One region of the Bradyrhizobium sp. 63_E2_N1_3 genome, then DNA from elsewhere that is predicted to be linked to it. Evidence: predicted binding sites of a transcription regulator. Region 1 holds the regulator's gene; each other region holds the start of a gene.
What was found. The regulator LexA, encoded in region 1, represses DNA repair genes until DNA is damaged. The targets are predictions, from matches to a motif close to TGTTCNNNNTGTGTTCNG.

Region 1 (4,423 bases):
GGTCTGCGCGCTGCAATCGCCGGCGCGGAAGACCAGCGCCGAACGGGCCTCGTCCGGGACCCAGATCTCGAAGCGTCGCGCAATCGGGGTCGCCTGCGCGGAGAGAAATGTCAGCACCCAGGTCTGATCGGTGCCGGTCCGGTAGGGAACGCCGACGCCGAGATTGATTCCGACCTTGGCGGCGTCCTCCCAGCGCAGAAAACTCCTGGCATCGTGCAGGTCCTTGATGATCAGCGGCAGGCCGGCTTTCCAGATGCGGCCGGGCAGGCCGAAGCCGCGCGGAAATCTGGTATGGCGGGAGTTGAATTCGAACATGTCGGCGGTGCCGTAATAGCCGTCGACGAGCGCCATCTCGTGGGAGGTTTCGGCATCGTTGTGCCAAAGCTCGATCGCGCCGACATGGGCCTCGTCGTCGCCGCAGAACAGCACCATGACGGCCTGCAGGAACTCGCCTGAAAACACCGGCACCGCCACGCCGCAGGTCAGCCCGGCGGCGATGGCCTGATCGGTCCGCTTGAAGTAGGAATCGGTGAATCTGGTGAGGATCACGGGGTGGCCGCTGGCCCAGGCCTTGCCGGGAAGCCCCTCGTCATATCCGAAATGCAGATCCTCGCTCACGTCCCTGAACGCGGACAACCCTTCCCCGTAGAGGCCGCCGCCGAATTCCAGCCGCATCCGCGTGCGGTCAGGCACCCAGAGTTCAACGACGCGAATGAAGGTCTTCATCGAACGTGCCCGCCGCCTCAAGCCGCACCAAGCATCGGCCATTTGGCTGCGGAACGGACGTTCAAAATTCAGGCAGGACAGCGCAAACTTCGTGCGGTGGGAGACGCCACGGCTTGGTCCGCCCGATGGAGTTTCGCGGGACACAAACGACACCATCTCGCCGGCCTCGGCCGGCGATGGCGATTTCAATCCTGGCCCGACCTGCCGGCCGGGAATGGCTGCATCAGCCGATCGGCAGGCGGGTGATGGTTGTCCGGCTGTCGGTGATGGTCTGCGGCTTGTGCTCGCGCTCGCCGAGCGGCTGGGTCACCGGTAGCTGCAGCACGGTCGCGCGCTGGCCTTCGACCAGCTGCGTCACCAGCACGGATTTGCCGTCGGGGAATTCGATCGCATCATGATGGCGATCGGGAATGTGCGGATCGATCTTGCCGAACTTGCCGACGCGCGAATTGACGGTGCGCGTCCAGATCCAGCGATTGTCGTAGCGGACGTTGTCGGCGAAGGCGAGCTCCGTCCCCGGGAGCAGGCAGACCGCGACGGTCGGATCGGCCGCGGAGGCAAAGCCGCGCGTCGAGGTGCCGCGGAAGGTTGTCGTGACGATCGTCTCGCCGACTTCGGCGGGACGCGACGCGACGGCATGCAGGCTGTAGTCACACATCGGGTGCTCCTCATGCAGGGATAGCGACCCACGTCTCTTAATCGAGGCGCAGGCCTCTATCAGAGTGGAAATACCAAACGTTCTGCCGGGTTGTAGGCAAATCTACGGCTCGCCGCCGCAGGCCGCAATCACATTAACTTTCCCGAATCCACCAGGAACAAAGCCCGCCCCTTTGCATTCTGCAGGCGCGTGTCAGCGCCCCGGAGGCGCCGACCAGCCGGAATATTGCCAGCCCGGCCGCGACGGTTGGTCGACGGCGTCGAGGGCCTTGCGGACTTGCTCGCTCATGGCGGTATCCTTGCGGACATGGGGCCGCGATTGCGCGGCCAAGGCTTGCACGGCCAAGGCTTGCACGGCCAAGGCTTGCACGGCCAAGGCTTGCGACGCTGATGCTGCGATCAGCGCCACAGCAACTGTGCTCAGAACGATCCGGCGCATGACTTCTCCTCGAACCTGAAGGCCGCGAAGCAGGGCTGCTTCGCGCGGCGTGCCGAGGATTTACCGCTGGAGGAGGGGCCGGATAATCTGCGCGAAACCAGAAAGACTATCCAGCGGAAGCGGACAATCGTCCGCTCCAATCTCGGATCGGCGATGCCGATCGAAAGCGCGCGGGGCGCCCAATAACCGATACCGGCACGTCCGGTATCAATACTTCCGGTACAGCCCGATCAGCTTGCCCTGGATCTTCACCCGGTTGGGCGGGAGGATGCGGACCTCATAGGCGGCGTTGGCGGGCTCGAGCGCGATCGAGGCGCCGCGGCGGCGGAAGCGCTTCAGCGTCGCCTCCTCGTCGTCGATCAGCGCCACCACGATATCGCCGGTATCGGCGCTCTCGTTGCGCTGGATCAGCGCCATGTCGCCGTCGAGAATGCCGGCCTCGACCATGGAATCGCCGCGCACTTCGAGCGCGTAATGTTCGCCCGAGCCGAGCATGTCAGGCGGTACGCTGATGGTGTGGCTGCGGGTCTGCAAGGCCTCGATCGGCGTGCCGGCCGCAATGCGGCCCATCACGGGCACCGCGACGGGGCGCTCGCCCTCGTCCGCTGGCGGGCTGGAAGTCGTGCGGACCTTGCCGAGATTGCCTTCGATGACGCTCGGCGTGAAGCCGCGGCGGCTGCCGGCGGCGGCCTGAAGCTCGGGCAGCTTGATCACCTCGATGGCGCGGGCGCGGTTGGGCAAGCGCCGGATGAAGCCGCGCTCCTCGAGCGCGGTGATCAGGCGATGGATGCCCGATTTCGAGCGCAGGTCGAGCGCGTCCTTCATCTCGTCGAAGGAGGGCGGCACGCCGCTTTCCTTCAGCCGTTCGCTGATGAACCGCAGGAGCTCGTATTGTTTGCGCGTTAACATCTCGACCAAAATCCCCCGGTTGATGTCGTTCGATTCCGAGACGCTGAATTCAGCAGTAAGCCGCTACATTCTCGAAACAAATCATGAACGGACACTATATGTTCGATACATGTTCCGCAACTGCTTAATTTACCGTGAACGCGACAAAGTTCGCGGAACGCACGCGAACGAAGCGATCAGACGGGCAGTCGCAAGACCTCGCAAGGCGCGCCGGCTTCGGCCTTCGGCGCGAATGGCGCGCGCACGAGAAGTGCCTGTGCCGCAGCGAGATTCGCAAGCAGCGAGGAATCCTGGTGATTGACGGGGAGGGCGAGGAGCGTGCCGTCATCGCGCAGCTCGAGGCGTGCGCGCAGATAATCCTCGCGCTGGTCATTGGCGCCGACATCGCGGCCCAGCACCGCAGGTTCGCGGCGGTGATGAATCATCGAACGGCCCGAAAGCGCGCGAATCAACGGCACCATGAACAGGAAGCCGCAAACGTAGGATGACACGGGATTGCCGGGCAGGCCGATCACGCGCATCGCGCCGAGCCGCCCATTCATCATCGGCTTGCCCGGTCGCATCGCGATCTTCCAGAACGCCATCGAGATACCTTCGTCCCTCAGCGCCTGCTGGACCAGATCGTGGTCGCCGACAGAGGCGCCGCCGGTCGTGATCAGGATGTCGGCGCCGCTTTCCCGCGCGCGGCCGATGCCGGCCGTGGTGGCCTCCAGCGTATCGGCGGCAACGCCGAGGTCGATCGTATCGGCGCCCTCGCTGCGGGCGAGCGCGTGCAGGGCGTAGCCGTTGGAATAGACAATCTGGCCGTGGCCCGGCGTCGTACCCGGCATCACCAGCTCGTCGCCGGTGGCGAGGATCGCGACCTTCGGGCGTCGCCGGACTGGCAGTTGCGGGTAATTCATGCCGGCGGCGAGCGCGAGGTCGCGCTCGGTGAGCCGGGCCCCTTTGCGCAGCAGCACGTCGCCTTCCGAGAAGTCGACGCCGGCGGGGCGGATGTGCCGCCCCGTTACGGCGGCTTCCTTGATGGTGATGCGCTTGCCGTCCGCGATCGTGTCCTCCTGGATCACGACCGCATCAGCGCCATCGGGAACGACACCGCCGGTGAAGATACGCACGGCCTCGCCGGCGCCGACCGATCCCGCAAACGGGCGGCCCGCCGCGACCTCGCCGATCAGGGTGAGCTGGGAGTCGATCTTCGCCGCATCGACCGCGCGCACCGCATAGCCGTCCATTGCCGACATCGCCTGCGGCGGCTGCGTGCGCCGCGCCGCGACATCGCGCGCGAGCACGCGGTGGAAGGCTGCGTCGAGCGCGATCATCTCTTCAGGCAACGGCTCTGCGCCCGCCAGCACCGCGGCGAGCGCGTCGGAAACCGGCATCAGGGCCACGGGTGAAAACTCCTGCTGGGCCCGTTCGGGCAAATCGGCGGCGAGAGTTCTAGCCGAGTGCAGGCGCAGAGGCAAAACAGTGGCCGCGCAGGATGATTTATCCTGCGTCATCCGCTCTGCGATGAAGGGTGAGCATCAAGTCCGCCGCGGCATGATCCAGAAGGCGAGACAGACCGGTACGAGGATGGCCATGGCGAGGACGAGAAAGACGAGAGCCACGGCCAGCATCGGTCAGCCCCCCGGCTGCTTGTACGGACTGACGTCCGGCGCTGCGGGGCCCTGATCCTTGTCAGGCAGCGGGTCG
Region 2 (4,423 bases), 2.3 Mb from region 1:
ATGTCGTCGCCGCGCTTGCCCCTGGTGAGGAGCTGGCACAGCCGGCCATAGGCGGCGCGGTCGCGCGGATAGACAAAAATGTCGGGCGTTCCGTCGATGAAAACGATGCGCGCGCCGATCAGCAATTTCGGCTTGTGCAGCACCTTGTCATTGTCGAGCTCCTTGTAGGCGCGCACGACGCCGGCGAGCGTGTTGTGGTCGGCAATGCCGATCACGGGAATGCCGAGGATGCTCGCCTGATGCACATAGGCGCGCGGATCCGAGCCGCCGCGCAGGAAGGAGAAGTTGGTGGTGATGCCGATCTCGGCATAAGCGGGCGTGTTCATGCGAAGAGACCGTGCACATACCAGTTGGGGGGAATGGGTTTACCTTCGTCGTCGAACACCTCTCCTTCGTAAAGACCGTCGCGAAAGATCCAGAAGCGCAGGCCTTCGGCATCCTCGATGCGGAAATAATCCCGCGTCAATTGCTTGCCGTCCTGCCGCCACCATTCCATCGCGATGCGCTCGGGCCCTTCCACCCGCACCACCGCATGCAGCGCGCGCCGCCAGGTGAACTGATGCGGCGGGCCGTCGGGCACGGTCGCGAACGGCACCTTGATCGGCTCCGGTCTGTCGAACAGCCGCAGGGGGCGCAGCGGCGGCTCGCTCTCGGCGCGCGCCGGCCATTCGGCCTGCATAGCCACGGCGAGATGGTGCTGGGCAGGCGCGGCCAGCACCGCACATTCCGGGATATGGGTATCCTCAGGCAAATGCACGACGACGCGCTTTCCGCCGATGCGCGCGGCGATGCGGTCGATCAGCGCGGCGAGCTCGTCATTGTCATGGACATGGGCGTCGAGATCGCGCTGCTCCTGCACCACGATCTCGGTGCGGCTTGCCGACAGTCGTACCATGTCGAAACCGAAGCCGGGATCCAGCGGATCGGCGAGCGCATCGAGGCGCTCGCGGAACAGCCGGTCGATGACTTTGCTTTGCGTGACCGGCCGCCCGGTCTCGACCATGATCGCGCGCACCACGCCGTCGGTGCGAAAGAAGGCGGCTTCCAGGCGCCGCGCACCCTTGCCCTGCTTCTCCATGGACGCGATCAGCGTGTCGGCCAGCCGCGACAGCGTCATCGCGATCATGGTGTCGGTGGCGATCGGTTCGGCAAAGCGCTTCTCCACGATGTAATCCGGCAGCGGTTTGCGCGGATTGATCGGGGCATCGCCATGCCCCTGCGCATGCGCGAGCAGCGTGGAGAACCGCGCGCCGAACCGCGCCGTGATCTCATGCGGCTCGCGCGAGGCGACATCGCCGATGGTTTTCAGGCCGGCGCGACGCAGGCCCGTGGTGATGGCCTCGCCCGCACCGAGCGCGGACACCGGCAGCCGGCTGACCGCCGCCGCCTCCCCGCCATCGGCGACGATGGTGCCGGAGGCCTGCCGCGTCAGCGTGCGCGCGCAGACCGAGGTGCCGGCGATCGCCGCGCTGACGGCAAAACCCTGACGGGCGAGCCCGCGGACGAAGGTCTGCAACAACGCAGCCTCGCCGCCGAACAGATGCGCGCAGCCGGTGATGTCCAGAAACAGCCCGTGCGGCGGATCGAGCGCCACCAGCGGCGTGAAGCGATCGCACCAGTCGGCGACGTCGCTGAGCGTCTTCGCATCGGCCACGACATCGGCGTCGAACACTTTCAAGTCCGGACACATCGCCCGTGCATTGGCCAGGGGCTGGCCGATGTGCAAGCCGAGGCGCTCGGCGGCTTCGTCCAGCGCATGGATCACCAGCGCATTGTTGTCCTTGATGACGACGATGCTCGGATCATTGGTCTTACCCAGCGCGCCGAAGAACCGCTGAATCCGATCGATGGGCAGGCGTGGCAGCCACAGGCTGAGGATACGTCGACGGTTCAGAGAACTGGCACTCATCACATTTCCATTCCATGATCCACCGGCCGCAGGGGCCATGACGATTGCGCAAGAGCTCGGCATCGAAGCGCGGCGCGCCCCAGGCACTCCATGCCGGGCCCGGCGGCGAATGCGCCGCGCGCAGCATCCATCGCGTCTCCGCGGTCGAGGGCAGCGGCTGCGCGGCCATCCGCAACATCAGGCCGGTGACACCGGACGATTGCGCGGCCAGTGTCAGCTTACGGCTCGCCACGAGATCGAACTGCCGCGTCTCACCCCAGAGCTCGAGCACGACGGCGCCAAGCGCGTCGCAGGCGAGCGCATCGGCCGAGGTCCGCAACGCGCTCTCGACATCGGCGGCGCGCACCATCACCACGCGGCGCGGATCGAGACCGATCTCGGCAAGCCCGCTCATCGACAGCGCGCCGGTCTCGAGTTCCGAAAAATCCTGCCGCACCCACAGCAGCGGCCGGCGCCGCGAGACACGCCCCGCAAGCCCCATGACAAAACCCGTCGCGGCGGTTCCCTGCCGGCCCTCGCAAAACACCTCGTGGATCACCGCGCGCGCGAGCCCGCCCTTCAGCGCGCTGTCGACCTCGTCGTGGCCGAGCGCGACGCGATCGTGCTGATGCACGACCTCCGCCGTCTCGATGCGCTCGATCTGGCCGCGCAAGGTCGCAAGCGCGTTCATCCGTGCGCCGCTCATATACGCCGCTCCTTCAGAGGTGATTGCCGAGGTTCTCAAAAATAAGAACCTGCGGCTGGCTCATTTGTTCATGATATGTTCTAATATAAAGCTAACAGCGGCCGGGGAGTCAATCGAATTGGTGCTCATCCGGATTCGTAAGCTGAATCAAAGGGATTCCACGATGGACGTACAACGCAAGCTGGAGATTCTGGCTGATGCCGCCAAATACGATGCGTCGTGCGCCTCCAGCGGCACCGAGAAGCGGGATTCCAGCGACGGCAAGGGCATGGGCTCGACCGCACCGGGCATGGGCATCTGCCATTCCTACGCGCCGGACGGACGCTGCATCTCGCTGCTCAAAGTGCTCCTGACCAACGCCTGCAATTACAACTGCCTTTATTGCGTCAACCGCGCCTCTTCCAACGTGCCGCGTGCCCGCTTCACCATCGACGAAGTGGTCAAGCTCACGCTCGACTTCTACCGGCGCAATTACATCGAGGGCTTGTTTCTCTCCTCCGGCATCATCCGCAGCCCCGACTACACCATGGAGCAGGTGGTCAGCGTCGCGCGCAAACTGCGCGAGGAGCATCACTTTCGCGGCTACATCCATCTCAAGACCATTCCCGAGGCCGACGACGCGCTGATCGCGGAAGCCGGCAAATATGCAGATCGCCTCTCCATCAACATCGAGATGCCTGAGGAGACGAGCCTGCAGCAATACGCACCGGAAAAGGATGTGCGCGCGATCCGCCGCACCATGGGCCGGCTGCGGCTGAAGCTCGACGAGGCTGAGGAAAACCGCAGCACAAAGACGAAGGCGAGGCCGCAGCGCTTCGCGCCCGCCGGACAGGGCACGCAGATGATCGTCGGCGCCGACGCGGCCTCCGATCACACCATTCTCCACACCAGCTCCAATCTCTATGGCTCCTACAGGCTGCGGCGCGTCTATTACTCCGCCTTCAGCCCGATCCCCGATGCCAGCCGCGCTTTGCCTCTGGTACAGCCGCCGCTGCTGCGCGAGCACCGGCTCTACCAGGCCGACTGGCTGATGCGGTTCTACGGTTTCGACGTTGCGGAGATCGTCGATGACAACGCGATGCTGCCGCTCGACATCGATCCGAAGCTCGCCTGGGCGCTGCGCCATCGCGACCGCTTCCCGCTCGACGTCAACCGCGCCAGCCGCGAGGAGCTGTTGCGCGTGCCCGGCTTCGGCACCAAGGCGGTCGAACGCATCATCGCGACCCGGCGCACCACCACGATCCGCCTCTCCGATCTCGCGCGGCTGCACGTGCCCCGCAACAAGGCGCTGCCTTTCATCGTCCTCAGCGATCACCGCCCCGCGCCGCACCGCCTCGACGAGGCGCGGCTGATCGAACGGTTCAAGCCGAAGGCAACACAACTGGGGTTTGGCTTCTGATGCAGTACATCACCCTCGACACCGAAACCGATTTCGACGGCTGGCGCAAAGCCGCGCGGTCGCTCGTGCTGCATCATGTGCCGCCAACCGATGCCACCTGGACCGTACAAGGCGGCGAAGCCGAGCTGTTCGCACCGCCCGCGCCGTCTCCGATATTTGAGGTGAACGACGGCACCTTCAACGTCTCGGCAAAATTCGTCGAGCTCGCCAAGGCCGCGATCCTGCATCGCGACGGCGAGCGCTTTGCGATCCTCTATCGCCTGCTCTGGCGCTTGAAAGACAATCACGATCTCATCGAGGTCGCGACCGATCCCGATGTCGCGCAAGTCACCGCCATGGCAAGAGCAGTCCATCGCGACGAGCACAAGATGCATGCCTTCGTGCGCTTCCGCGAGATCGGACGCGAGCGCGCGGCGCATTACGTCGCCTG
Region 3 (4,423 bases), 2.8 Mb from region 1:
CGCTGGTGAGGACGCCGAAATCCCGTGGCTTCGGCACGCGGAGCCTGCTTGCCAGTGTGGAATCGCAACTCGGCGGACAGGCGGAATTCAACTGGCGTGCCGAAGGCCTGTTGTGCCGCCTTGAGGTGCCGCTGACGCGGAAGACCGTAGCGCCGTCGGCCGCGAGCAAGTTCGACGCGGCTCCGTCCGAACCCCTTCAGCAGGCCTCAGGCTAGCGCGTCTGCGAGCGAAGTGGGCTCCGGTTCGCGCGTAAAGACAGGAATCTGGAGCTTCGGCCCTGATTCACTCAGAACCGATCATGCTCTAGCGCGTCGCGGCGACCCTCATGCTCTGCATCGCCTGCGGTTCGTCAGCGACACGTCCTTCCAGCCAGGCTTCCGTTTGCGAAAGCTCGCGCAGCGCCCGCGCGTAACGGCGGGCTGCGCTCCGCTCGGCGCCGCGCGGCAGCTTGCGCGCCTTGCGCAGCATATCCGCAGCCGCGTTGCGATAGGCCAGCGAGCGATAGAGAAAGACGACCTTACCCATATCGAATGTTCCCGTGTTGATGGCATTCATCCTCGCAAGACCGCCATGAACGTCGGATGAAGCGGGGAATGACAAAATCGTCATGACAATGGAACCCGCAATCGTCGTGCGCGTTTTATGCCACACCGCGAGGCGGTTCCATGCGCGGGAAAAAGTCGCCGAGCCTCATCTCTCCGACCGGCGTCATCAAGCTGATGACGCATGCGATGATGGGCGCAGCCCTCGGCCTTGTCTTCGGGCTCGCCCTCGTCCTGTTCAATCCGGCAGTCGCAAATTTGCTGAACCACGGCGGACATTCGGCCGCCATGGTCTTCATCATCACACTGGTGACGACGTTCGCGATCGGGGCGACGCTCACGGGCCTCATGTTCATCCTCGCCGAGGACAAGGAATTTTGAAGCGCGCGTGACGCGCACCGGGCGCTTTCGTTCGGAACTCCTGCGGCAAATGGCAGTTGGCTGCCTGCGTCAATTCAACTCAGGGAGTTCCCGCGCGTGAAAACCACCAAGCTCGCTCTTACCGTGATGTTGGCAACTGGCCTCGCCGCCGCTCCGTTCGCCGTGCAGGCCAAGTCGCATAAGGCCAAGCATGGATCCGCTATGTCCTCGTCGCAGACCACGGGTGCCAACACCAAGTCCTCCAAGGGCGCTGATCCCTCCGGTCAAGGTGGTTCTGGCCCCGGCTCCGACCAAGGCGGCACCATGACGAACAACAAGGGCGGCATGAGCAACACCAAGTGAGCTCCGGCCGACCATCAAAGGCCTCGCGGCGACGCGGGGCCTTTCGCTTTGGAGCTGGAGCTTGGAGCTGGATTGGGAATCCTTCCAGCGTCAGATCGCTAAAGCGGCCGTCCCGCGGCATTCGCCTTCACGAGATGCTCGAGCTGTGCACGTTTGCGTGCGATCAGGAGTTGGGCTGCGGCATCGTCGAGACCCTCGCGCTGCAATTGCCGGATGGCGGAGCCGAGTTCGAGAATTTCGGCGCGCAGCTTTAGAATCCGGTACGTGTCCGGGTCTTCGTCCACCGCACGCTCCCAAAATTCTCAGCGGCGCGCGATCACGCGCAGCGGACTGCCGGATGTCGTTGCAGGACGAAGGCGTACCCGCTCGCGGACGTCAGGCAGGACATCGCCGCCACCGGCCGCCTTCCATTCGCCGATCAGCAGGTTGATTTTCCGGCGCAGATCCATCTGCGCCAGGGCCTTTTCCGTGCAGTCGCGGTCGCGATTGACGAGGTCGCGCACAGACACCTCAATGTCGGCCATCTCAAGCCTCAAGGCGCTGATTTTGCGTCGAATTTCATTAATTCTGTTGTCCATGGCTTGTTAGAACAAAATAAGAACATATAGTCAAGTCAGGATTTGAGAACGGAGAGGCCAGATGCAGGTTCAGGGTAAATACGACGCCAGGGTTTTCCTCGCGGAACAGATGACGAGAGCGCAGGGGCTGAGGCTGAAGCGTCTGAGCGAGGAGGCCTATCAGCCCACCCAATACGATCGGGCTCTGTCCTCGACTGAGGCTGCGCGCCGCATTCGAGCGCTGGAAGACGAGATCGAGTTGGCGAACTCCTTCTGAGGAGCGCGGCCAGCGCATTTGGAACGTAGGGTCAGTGATGCGGTTCTTTCCCGTGGCCAAGGGAGAGAGTCGATGGCACGCAAGGCAAAGAAGCGCCGCTACTCACGCAGCGCCGGCGGTGATGTCGAGCGCGAGATGCGCCGCTATAAGAAGGGCACCGCGAAAAGCGGCCCCGGCGGTCGTGGCGGACGCGTGAAGAGTCGCAAGCAGGCGATCGCAATCGGCCTGTCGGAAGCGCGCGCGAAGGGCAAGAAGGTCCCGAAGAAGGCGTCGAAGCGGAAAACGTCCAAGAAGAAGACAGCCAAGAAGACGGCCAAGACAACGAAGAAGACCGCGAAGCGCAAGTCCAGCAAGCGGTAACGCCGATCCGGGTCAGATCATGCTGCCCGGCATGAAGCAGCGGATCGAAATCCCGAACGCAGTCTTCACCGGCCACACCATGGTGTGGCCAGCCCGGTTTGGCTCGGTGATGACGGCCTCATCAGGCACGTCCACCCACTGCCCGTCGAGCCGCACGCGATAGTGCCCATCGTGCGATTCCCAATCGGGGTCGGATACAGCAAAGCCATCTGCATCCGAGCAGCAGGGCCCGAGATGGCTGCGCAAACTGTCGAACCAGGGTTTTAGCGGCGAGTTGGCGTAGCGGCCATCGTCGCGCCCCAAGGCGCTTCCGGTCGTCAGGACAAGCGGCGCCACAAGCAGCGCACACCTCAGCGAGAGCTTCAATCGATCCATGTCGGCACCGATCAAATGCGAACCACCGGTTCCACAAGAAGGCCGGGCGTTCGAAGTTCCACTCCTGCAATTCGCCTGGGCGTCTTCATTGACGCCAAAGCCCAACACGTGATTCCCAACTGTGACGAGCGAACGCGGCTTTTTCGGACGAACCCGTCATCAACGCTGCCGTTAACGAGAATGTTATCGACACCTGTGGGAATCTTCCAGACGCGCACGAAAAAGGCGGCCCGCAGGCCGCCTTTTGAGTTTGCCGCGGGAAGCGCGAGGCTTAGGCCAGCGGCACCGCGACGAACCGCGTCGCTTCCTGGCTCTTCACCTGCAACAGCACGCTGTTCTTGCCGGATGATTTGGCCTGCGCCAGCTCGGAGCGGACATCACCGACATTGGCAACGGCCTTGCCGCCGACGTTGAGAATGACGTCGCCGGTCTGGATGCCGCGCTGCGCGGCGGGTCCCTGCGGATCGACCTCGGTCACGACGACGCCCTTCTGGCCCGCGCCCTGGACGTCGCCGGCCGGCGCCAGGCTGAGACCGAGGCGCGGCGTGCCGGTGTTCGGCTGCGCCTTGCCCTCGCCGGCCTTGGCCTGCCGCTCGTTCGGCAACTCGCCGAGGGCGAGTGTCACCGTCTTGCTCGCGCCTTTGTGGAAGACGTCGAGCTTCACGGAGGTGCCCGGCGCCAGGGTGGCAATGGTGCGGGCGAGATCGCGGGAGTCCTTGATCGCGGTACCGTTGACGGCGGTAATGACGTCGCCCGCCTCGATGCCGGCCTTCGCCGCGGGGCTGCCGTCCTGCGGATTGTCCACGATCGCGCCGCGCGCCTCCTTGAGGCCGAGGCTGTCGGCGATCTCGGCGCTCACCGGCTGCACCTGCACGCCGAGCCAGCCGCGGGTGACCGAGCCCTTGTCCTTCAGCTGCGCGACGACGAGCTTCGCGGTCGAAGCCGGAATGTCGAAGCCGATACCGACCGAACCGCCGGAGGGCGAGAAGATCGCGGTGTTCACGCCGATCACGTTGCCGTTCATGTCGAAGGCCGGACCGCCGGAATTACCCTTGTTGATCGGCGCGTCGATCTGGATGAAGTCGTCATAGGGACCGTTGCCGATGTCGCGACCATTGGCCGAGACGATGCCGGCGGTCACGGTGCCACCGAGGCCGAAGGGGTTGCCGACCGCGACCACCCAGTCGCCGATGCGCGGCTTCTGGTCGGAGAATTTGACGAACGGAAAGTCCCTCTTGCCATCGACCTTGATCAGCGCGAGATCGGTCTTCGGATCGGTGCCTACCACCTTCGCGGTGTAGCTCGTGCCGTCATCCATAGTCACCTGTACCGACTCGGCGTGATCGACGACGTGGTTGTTGGTCACGGCATAGCCGTCGGCGGAGATGAAGAAGCCGGAACCCTCGCCCGTGATCATCTGGTGGCGCTGGCGCGGCATGCCGTTCATGCCACCCGGGCCGCGGAAGCCGAACTGCCGCGAAAACTGGTCGAACGGCGAATCCTCGTCCGAATCCATCCGGTTCTGTTGCAGCATCGCGCTCTTGTCATTGTCCTGGTCGATCCTGACCCGCACCGAGATGACGGCGGGT
Region 4 (4,423 bases), 1.0 Mb from region 1:
TCGCGATCCGGAAGGAGATCGCCGAGGTCGAGGCCGGCCGCTTCAAGATCGAGGCTTCGCCGCTGCGTCACGCCCCGCATACCGTGCACGACATCGCCGATGACAATTGGAATCGCGCCTACACCCGCGCCGAGGGCTGCTTCCCCGCGGGCACCTCGCGCACCGACAAATATTGGTGCCCGGTCGGCCGCGTCGACAACGTCTATGGCGATCGCAACCTGGTGTGCTCGTGCCCGCCGGTCAGCGATTACGCGGAAGCGGCGGAGTAAGGGATCGTAGCTTCGTAGGGTAGGCAAAGCGACTTGTCCGCCGTAGCTCGAAGAGCGAAGGCGGAAGCGTGCCCACCACCTTTGTGCGCGTTGGAATATGTTGGGCACGGCGCTTGCGCGCCTTTGCCCACCCTACGGCCCCGAACGCATATCTAGGGTGCAACCAGCGAATGGTTCTGTCGGTCCCAACGCCACAGCCGTTCGTTGGTCAGAAGCGTTCCGCCCCACCAGCGTCTGATCGGGTTTTGACGGCGGAAATCCTCCCGACCTTCAAGGACCGCTTCCCCAAATTCGGTGAGCGATAGCCGGCTTCGGCGAAAGGCGGCGTTGCGGCCTCGCGCATCGTGCGGGGCCAGCGTCGCGAGTTTCGGATCGAGACCCGTGATCACCGGCATTGGGCCGGACCCAAGCCCTTCGAGCAGCGGGCCCAATTCCCATTGATCGAACACGCGCGTTTGCAGCGGACCGTCCGGTTGAAACAGCTCCTTGGTACGGTTGTGCCCCCGCGCAATCAGGTCGAGAAGCCGCGCTTCCGTCGTACCTAGTCCGGTGATTGGTGATGGCAGTTCTGCCAGCAATTGTTCCATCGCAGGCTTCAGGAAGGGCAGCCTGGGGAAATCCCTGCCGAGCAATCCGAAACAGAGCTCCGGCGTTGGCGCCCGGTAGGCTTCCCAGGCCATGTTGGCGATCTCGAAGTCGCAGTCCGCGACCTCCAATTCCCGCACCATACGATCGCGAAGCTCTGTGCCGTCCGCTCCGCGCAGATCGAAATTGACACGTCGCAATCTCAGACGATCGGTGATCGATGGATGGGACCGCAAATAATCGAGGGTCCAGATCAGTTGCAACTGACTATTGGGCTCAGGGTCGAACCACAGCTCGATGAGATCGACGCCATAGGTCTCGCAAAACCAAATCAGGCCTGTCTCCTTGTGCGCGAGACCGGTCTGAGGCAACCGGCCAACAAGATCGGACCAACGCACCTCCGGATCGCCTCTGACATGGCCTCCCGTCAGGTATTGCTCGAGGTGATGCGAGGTAGGCAGTGGCCCCGAAACGAAGCGAAAGATGAACGGCACGACCATGTCGGCGCGATCCGCATGGGCAAGACCGACGCCGGACGAACTGGTCAGGATCACGCGTTTCATCGCGAACGCCCCCAAAACGAAACGGGCACTGACGACGTCGGCAACTCAACGTCCTCAGCGCCCGCTCCTCGCGAAAATTTTTCGCGTTAGGTCTTACTCGTCCGCCGGCTCCTCGCCGTCGGCGTCGCGCTCGGGGGTGCCGGCGAGAATCTGCTCGGCAATCAGGCCGGAGTTCTGGCGGATCGAGGTCTCGATCTTGGCGGTGATGTCAGGGTTGGCCTTCAAAAACGCTTTCGAGTTCTCGCGGCCCTGGCCGAGGCGCTGGCTGTCATAGGAGAACCAGGCGCCGGACTTTTCGACGATGCCGGCCTTGACGCCGAGATCGAGGATCTCGCCCATCTTGGAGACGCCCTCGCCGTACATGATGTCGAATTCGACCTGCTTGAAGGGCGGCGCCAGCTTGTTCTTCACCACCTTGACGCGCGTCGTGTTGCCAACCACTTCGTCGCGCTCCTTGATCGCGCCGATGCGGCGGATGTCGAGACGGACGGAGGCATAGAATTTCAGCGCGTTGCCGCCGGTCGTGGTTTCCGGCGAGCCGTACATCACACCGATCTTCATGCGGATCTGGTTGATGAAGATCACCATGGTGTTGGATTTGTTGATGGAGGCCGTCAGCTTGCGCAGCGCCTGGCTCATCAGACGGGCCTGGAGACCCGGCAGCGCGTCGCCCATCTCGCCCTCGAGCTCGGCCTTCGGCACCAGAGCCGCGACCGAATCGACCACCAGCACGTCCACCGCACCCGAGCGCACCAGCGTGTCGCAGATTTCCAGCGCCTGCTCGCCCGTGTCCGGCTGCGAAATCAGGAGCTCGTCGATGTTGACGCCCAGCTTGCGCGCATAGACCGGGTCGAGCGCGTGCTCGGCGTCGATGAAGGCGCAGATTCCGCCCTTCTTCTGCGCTTCCGCCACCGTGTGCAGCGCCAGCGTGGTCTTGCCCGAGGATTCCGGCCCGTAGATTTCCACGACGCGCCCCTTCGGCAGACCACCGATCCCGAGCGCAATGTCGAGCCCGAGGGAACCCGAGGACACCGCCTCGACATCCATCGACCGGTCGTTCTTGCCGAGCTTCATCACCGAGCCCTTGCCAAACTGGCGCTCGATCTGGGAGAGCGCGGCGGCCAGAGCTTTACTCTTGTCCATGGAAGATCCTTCGACGATACGCAGGGCAGTGTTGGACATTGGGTCGTGCTCCTTATGGCGAGGATTCGCTAGAGGGACAAACGATTGGCGGGGCGGGCCGGCGATAAAAACAATGTACCCTATTTGTTCCGGGTTCGCAATATGTTCTTTCACGGATTTGGGCGCTGGCCTGTTTCCGGCGACATTGCCCTGGTTTGAAATGACACGTGGCCTGTTTTGTTCTGGGCAACCATACGGTGTATTCACGGGCGGAACACGCCGTCATATATTACCGAAGTTTCCCGGTTTTGGCACGATCTGCATAGACGCCAATTCTAACCGGACGCATGCTTACCCCTCTAGATTGTGGAGGGTGAGCCATGATCGAGCGGCTCGTCCAGGCGGGCATTGTCGCGGTAGGCGCCATCAACACCGGCCTAATCGTCTGGCTGATCCTGATGATTTGAGGCCGCCTCAGTTGGCGGCCTCTTTTCCATCCAGCTTCTCATCGATGTAGGCCCGCGCTCCCTTTGAGGCCGCTTTAGTGGGAGCCATTCCTGCGAAGCGATCTCCTTGCCCGATCCTGGGATAAACAATCCATTCCCATTTTTCTTCGGTGAGTGGCCGGCCATAAAGCCGCCGTCCGGTGCGGTCCTATAGTGGCCCTACTTCGCATCTGCGAGTGGCCGGCATCTAACCGGCGGGTTTTTCTTTGTCCTCGTGCGGCTGCTCGCCACGGTTTTCGGCAGTCTGCTCCGGATCCCCGGGCTTCTTCCCGGCCATGTTCCCAGGATTGAAATGGTACTTGCCGTCCGGATTCTCGCCGGGCTGCTTCTCATTTGGATTTTTATTGTTGTCGTCGGCCATAAGGCTGTTCCTTTAGAGGGAGGAACAACATGCAACAGGGCGGGCAATCCCTTAGTTCCTACCAGTGGCCTACTTTGCAATCCCGAGTGGCCTATTTCGGCCAGTACCCGGATGCTGGCCTGGTTTCCGAGCGCGGTGGCCTAGTTTGATTTTCGCGGTGGCCCGATTTGGATTTGAAGAACGGACCGCAAACGAATGTGTTCCGCTAAGCGAACATGAGGTGTAGAGTTCCGTAGAACTTCTGTGCCCCTTGAAAGTTTTAAGCAGAGCGAACTTTGTGACAGGAGGAAGTCATGAAGCGCTTCCGATTCAAACCGGATAGAGTGCTTGGAGAGCGGCTCATCAAGGAAGCCAGACTAGCGCGAGAAAAGGCAGAACAATTGCAGGCGGCCCCAGAGCAAGAGGCTCTTTTGAAGAAGGCCCACGAATCCGATGTCGCCGCCCGCATTGAGGAATGGTTGAAATCATCCGGCTTGCAGCCGCCGAAGTAAGCCCGTCGCGTTGACTCCGCTGGTTCTCGAAACAGCGGGCCAGCGGGCGATGCAAGATCATCTGGTTCAACTTGAGAAGCTGCGGAAGGACGCGGCGGAGTGCGCTCTCATCCGCGACCGACGCCGCTAAGCGCGAACTATTCGACCGCCTCGCAAGTCATCTCACAGTCCTGGCCGACCAAGTTGAAATGGCGATGCTCAAACGGAAGACCGGTTAAGGCCGCCTCAGTTGGCGGCTTCTTTGCCAGCTTCCCGGCGAAGCTTTCGCAAAAGGATTTCGATGTAGCCTTCCAAGTCAGCCACGCTGTCAGCCGACAATCCCTCCGGGAAAAACGCGCAAGCTCGCCATTCATAGAACCACGGAAAAGAAGTGCCCTAATCCGCCTCTGCGCGTGTGAAACGATCTCGTCTCCTGCCCGTATCTATTGGGCTGGGGGATTTCAATGCCCAGTTCGACGCAGCGCCGCCACGCATCCATTTGAGCTTGGTCGCGTTGTGCCGTTGAACCTTCTCGTCATCCATTCGG

Region 2: the regulator LexA is predicted to act here: its motif matches at 2,660-2,677, upstream of AB7531_RS31840 (ImuA family protein).
Region 3: the regulator LexA is predicted to act here: its motif matches at 1,851-1,868, upstream of AB7531_RS34035 (DUF3072 domain-containing protein).
Region 4: the regulator LexA is predicted to act here: its motif matches at 2,674-2,691, upstream of recA (recombinase RecA).

Annotation. Positions count from the first base shown of each region.
Region 1 is NZ_CP197235.1:4,350,787-4,355,209, forward strand. It holds gene AB7531_RS20680 (GAF domain-containing protein) at 1-726, opposite strand, end outside; gene AB7531_RS20685 (hypothetical protein) at 950-1,384, opposite strand; gene AB7531_RS20690 (hypothetical protein) at 1,577-1,822, opposite strand; gene lexA (transcriptional repressor LexA) at 2,030-2,731, opposite strand; gene AB7531_RS20700 (molybdopterin molybdotransferase MoeA) at 2,908-4,119, opposite strand; gene AB7531_RS20705 (hypothetical protein) at 4,351-4,423, opposite strand, start outside.
Region 2 is NZ_CP197235.1:6,673,367-6,677,789, forward strand. It holds gene AB7531_RS31830 (error-prone DNA polymerase) at 1-326, opposite strand, end outside; gene AB7531_RS31835 (Y-family DNA polymerase) at 323-1,909, opposite strand; gene AB7531_RS31840 (ImuA family protein) at 1,812-2,594, opposite strand; gene AB7531_RS31845 (putative DNA modification/repair radical SAM protein) at 2,758-3,993, shown strand; gene AB7531_RS31850 (UdgX family uracil-DNA binding protein) at 3,993-4,423, shown strand, end outside.
Region 3 is NZ_CP197235.1:7,163,416-7,167,838, forward strand. It holds gene AB7531_RS34005 (HWE histidine kinase domain-containing protein) at 1-215, shown strand, start outside; gene AB7531_RS34010 (hypothetical protein) at 304-525, opposite strand; gene AB7531_RS34015 (hypothetical protein) at 666-923, shown strand; gene AB7531_RS34020 (hypothetical protein) at 1,020-1,265, shown strand; gene AB7531_RS34025 (hypothetical protein) at 1,364-1,549, opposite strand; gene AB7531_RS34030 (hypothetical protein) at 1,568-1,789, opposite strand; gene AB7531_RS34035 (DUF3072 domain-containing protein) at 1,905-2,099, shown strand; gene AB7531_RS34040 (DUF6496 domain-containing protein) at 2,172-2,459, shown strand; gene AB7531_RS34045 (hypothetical protein) at 2,472-2,834, opposite strand; gene AB7531_RS34050 (Do family serine endopeptidase) at 3,106-4,423, opposite strand, start outside.
Region 4 is NZ_CP197235.1:3,324,172-3,328,594, reverse strand. It holds gene gcvP (aminomethyl-transferring glycine dehydrogenase) at 1-269, shown strand, start outside; gene AB7531_RS15395 (hypothetical protein) at 422-1,417, opposite strand; gene recA (recombinase RecA) at 1,511-2,599, opposite strand; gene AB7531_RS15385 (hypothetical protein) at 3,233-3,406, opposite strand; gene AB7531_RS15380 (hypothetical protein) at 3,700-3,897, shown strand.